2 regions of the Salicibibacter cibi genome follow, and region 1 is predicted to be linked to the other one. Evidence: a T-box and tRNA genes for the amino acid it is inferred to sense, from the RefSeq annotation. Region 1 holds a T-box; the other holds one or more tRNA genes.

Region 1 (2,267 bases):
GAATACCCCTTTGTCATTGACCGGAGAGAGTGCTTCAAGCCCATATTCCTTCCCGATGAAAAAGTCTTCTTCCCCGTGTCCGGGCGCGGTATGGACGGCACCGGTTCCCGCGTCCACGGTCACATGTTCACCGGTCATAACGAGGGAATCGCGATCATAAAAAGGGTGTTTGGCGACAACGTTTTCAAGCGCTTCCCCTTTCACCGTGTCCACGATTTCGGCATCTCCTTGCCATCCCAATTCTTCAATGACGGTTTCATACAGTTTGCCGGCAACGACGTAGCGTCTGTTTTCATGGGAGAACACGCTGTATTCATACTCGGGATGCACCGAAATGCCCAAGTTTCCCGGAATCGTCCAAGGCGTCGTCGTCCAGATGATCACCTGATCTCCTTCCTTTAAAACCTCTTTTCCATCGGTAACCGAAAAGGACACATAAATCGACGGCGAACGCTTGTCATGGTATTCAATTTCCGCTTCGGCGAGTGCAGATTCGGATGATGGCGACCAATACACCGGTCGTTTCCCTTGATAGACGTGACCCTGCTTCGCCATTTCCCCGAAAACACGAATCTGGTTCGCTTCAAAGTCCGGTGTCAGTGTTACATAAGGGTTTTCCCAGTCCCCAATCATGCCGAGCCGTTTAAATTGATTTCGTTGTTTTTCCAGTTGTTCCCAAGCGTAATCTTCACATGCTTTGCGAAATTCAGCAACCGACATTTTTTTGCGGTCGATTTTTTTATTTTTCGTCAGTGCCGTTTCAATCGGTAACCCATGGGCATCCCACCCGGGAATATAAGGCGCGTTATAGCCATCCATGGAACGATGCCGAACGATGATGTCTTTTAAAATTCGATTCAACGCATGGCCGACGTGAATGTCGCCATTCGCATAAATCGGCCCGTCATGCAAGACGAAAAGCGGTTTGTCGGTATTTTTTTCAATCAGTTGGTGATATAAACCTTCTTCTTCCCACGTCTCCTGCCGTTTCGGCTCTTGACTCGGGAGCTTTCCCCTCATCGGAAAAGCGGTTTTCGGCATCAAAAGGGTTTGTTTGTAATTCATTTCGTTTTTCCTCCATTCCGTTGTGTGTTTCCAAAGATCAGATGTCCGATTTCTTTTTTATTCACATAAAAAACCCCGTCCTGCTTAGGGACGAGGTTTACCCGCGGTACCACCCTGATAGCTGTTAGAAAACTTGGCTTTCGCCAAGCTTTTATGGCGAAAGCCAAGTTGCACTTATGCAGGTAAGAAAGTTGATTTATATTTTCTTACCTGCCAAAAAATGCAATGCCACTCGGATCAAGTAACGTTTGATGGACGCCGGCGCCTACTAAACCAAAGTCGTTTCGGACCGGTGCTTGAGGGTGATCTTCATGAAGGGGGTTGATCAGGCTCACACCATCCCTGACTCGCTTGACAACGGATTCCTTCACTACTGTCCCTGTCATTGCTTACACTTTTTCATGTTTGTTTTCAAAATTATATGGGAGATGACCGCTTTCGTCAAGTTAACGGCTCTCTGTTTCTTCGGTTGTTTGTTCGGCCGTGTTTTCTTCCTCTTCATCTTCTTCGATGGCGTCGGCAAGATTGTCCCATTCCTCATCGTTGAGCAATTCCAACTGTGATTCAATCAGCATTTTAAAACGCATGCGATACACCGACGCTTGTTTTTTTAATTCTTCTATCTCCAATGCAATTTTCCGGGATTTGGCGAGTGCATCATTGATGATTCGATCGGCGTTTTTTTCCGATTCCCGAATAATAAGCTGCGACTCCTTATTCGCACTGCGTTTGATATCTTCGGCCGATTCTTGGGCAACGTAGATAGATTTATTCAACGTTTCTTCCATGTTGGAAAAATGATTCAGCCGATCTTCCAACTCATTCACTTTTTCAAACAATTCATTTTTTTGTCGAATCGTACTTTCGTAATCCTTGATCACTTGATTGAGAAATTCATTGACTTCATCTTCATCGTAACCGCGAAACGCTTTCGTAAACTGTTTGTTGTGAATATCTACCGGGGTTAGCGACATTGCCAGCCACCTCCAAAAATGTTTGCCTAGTCTTTTATTCGCCCAAACACGATCCGTTGACGCCCCTTTCGGGAACGTTCCTCTACGGCAATCAGCGTGCTTCTCCCTTTGCCGCGGACAGAAATAACATCTCCCTCTTCAACGAACGTCGCCGGGTGATCGGTCGTTTTCCAATTCAATTTCACGCGTTCCCGTTCTATGTACGGCTTCACCTTCGAACGAGGCAGA
Region 2 (2,267 bases), 1.5 Mb from region 1:
GATAAGGGCTTACCAAGGCGACGATGCGTAGCCGACCTGAGAGGGTGATCGGCCACACTGGGACTGAGACACGGCCCAGACTCCTGCGGGAGGCAGCAGTAGGGAATCATCCGCAATGGGCGCAAGCCTGACGGTGCAACGCCGCGTGAGTGAGGAAGGTTTTCGGATCGTAAAGCTCTGTTGTGAGGGAAGAACAGCTTTTGGAGGAAATGCCGAGAGTATGCCGGTACCTCACCAGAAAGCCACGGCTAACTACGTGCCAGCAGCCGCGGTAATACGTAGGTGGCAAGCGTTGTCCGGAATTATTGGGCGTAAAGGGCACGCAGGCGGTGAGGCAAGTCTGATGTGAAAGGCCGGCGCTTAACGCCGGAATGGCATTGGAAACTGCCTGACTTGAGGACAGAAGAGGAGAGTGGAATTCCACGTGTAGCGGTGAAATGCGTAGAGATGTGGAGGAACACCAGTGGCGAAGGCGACTCTCTGGTCTGTACCTGACGCTGAGGTGCGAAAGCGTGGGGAGCGAACAGGATTAGATACCCTGGTAGTCCACGCCGTAAACGATGAGTGCTAGGTGTTAGGGGTTTCGATACCCGTAGTGCCGAAGCAAACGCAATAAGCACTCCGCCTGGGGAGTACGACCGCAAGGTTGAAACTCAAAGGAATTGACGGGGGCCCGCACAAGCGGTGGAGCATGTGGTTTAATTCGAAGCAACGCGAAGGACCTTACCAGGCCTTGACATCCTCTGATCGCCTTGGAGACAAGGTTTCCCTTTTGGGCAGAGAGACAGGTGGTGCATGGTTGTCGTCAGCTCGTGTCGTGAGATGTTGGGTTAAGTCCCGTAACGAGCGCAACCCTTGAATGTCGTTGCCAGCATTAAGTTGGGCACTCGACATTGACTGCCGGTGACAAACCGGAGGAAGGCGGGGATGACGTCAAATCATCATGCCCCTTATGGCCTGGGCGACACACGTGCTACAATGGACGGTACAACGGGCAGCGAAGCCGCGAGGTGGAGCGAATCCCCGGAAAAGCCGTTCTCAGTTCGGATTGCAGGCTGCAACCCGCCTGCATGAAGCTGGAATCGCTAGTAATCGCGGATCAGCATGCCGCGGTGAATACGTTCCCGGGCCTTGTACACACCGCCCGTCACACCACGAGAGCCGGCAACACCCGAAGTCGGTGAGCGAACCTTAGGGACGCAGCCGCCGAAGGTGGGGCTGGTGATTGGGGTGAAGTCGTAACAAGGTATCCCTACCGGAAGGTGGGGATGGATCACCTCCTTTCTAAGGAGCTATACCGGTCCCTCGGTGAAGGGATCGGAGGCAAACGCTTGGGCTTTCATTCAGTTTTGAGCGGGCAATTTGCAACTGATATTCCTACATATTTTCACAGATGGGCCTGTAGCTCAGTTGGTGAGAGCGCACGCCTGATAAGCGTGAGGTCGGTGGTTCGAGTCCACTCAGGCCCACCATCTGATTTTAATAAATGGGGCCTTAGCTCAGCCGGGAGAGCGCCTGCTTTGCACGCAGGAGGTCAGCGGTTCGATCCCGCTAGGCTCCACCATAAGCGATAAACACAGACGGCACTGCGGTCTGTTTTTTTATGTGATTAAATGGATGTGTAGTTTTTGGAAACTTGGTCTGCTCTCACTTCTCTCCGCCTCTTTTATCCTTATCGGAAATATAATCCTTTTTTATGGCATGAATGCTTTTATTTCAGGCTATCCTGTTACCGTGGATGGCTTTTTTTAATCGGCAAGTGGGCAAGTGCCGACTTGAAAATGCAATGAATTTGTATTATATTAAAGTCAAAGATAGTCAAGGTCAGGGGGTGGGTATGATGGGGAATAACATTTCTGATGTCATTGAACATTATATAAAATCGATTTTGACCAAAGAAGAACAGAATTTAATAGAAATAAAAAGAAGTGAACTTGCCAAGCACTTTGAATGTGTACCTTCGCAAATTAACTATGTGATTCGCACCAGATTTACAGTAGAGAAGGGCTATGTTGTTGAAAGTAAACGTGGCGGCGGTGGTTATATTCGGATTACAAAAGTACGGCATGCAGATCATCAGGAATTGTGTGACCAATTAATTGATCACATTGGGAAGGCCATTGATCAAAGGATGGGAAAAAGCATTGTTCTTCGATTATTGGAAGAGGGGGCTATTAGCAAGCGAGAAGGGAATATGATGCTTGCGGCGATCGAACGGGAGGTCATCTCTCTTCCGGTTCCTGCTCACCGCGATATGATCCGGGCGA

Evidence for each region. The T-box of region 1 lies ahead of ileS (isoleucine--tRNA ligase). A T-box ahead of a tRNA ligase gene usually reads a tRNA of that ligase, here a tRNA-Ile.
Region 2: it has a tRNA-Ile gene. The T-box ahead of ileS (isoleucine--tRNA ligase) is inferred to sense a tRNA for this amino acid. The anticodon was not compared.

The regions. Positions count from the first base shown of each region.
Region 1 is NZ_CP054706.1:2,462,168-2,464,434, forward strand. Features, by position in the region: gene ileS (isoleucine--tRNA ligase) at 1-1,065, opposite strand, end outside; T-box leader at 1,149-1,460, opposite strand; gene HUG20_RS12290 (DivIVA domain-containing protein) at 1,512-2,039, opposite strand; gene HUG20_RS12295 (YlmH family RNA-binding protein) at 2,066-2,267, opposite strand, start outside.
Region 2 is NZ_CP054706.1:130,441-132,707, forward strand. Features, by position in the region: rRNA gene HUG20_RS00630 (16S ribosomal RNA) at 1-1,284, shown strand, start outside; tRNA gene HUG20_RS00635 (tRNA-Ile) at 1,396-1,472, shown strand; tRNA gene HUG20_RS00640 (tRNA-Ala) at 1,489-1,564, shown strand; gene HUG20_RS00645 (CtsR family transcriptional regulator) at 1,841-2,267, shown strand, end outside.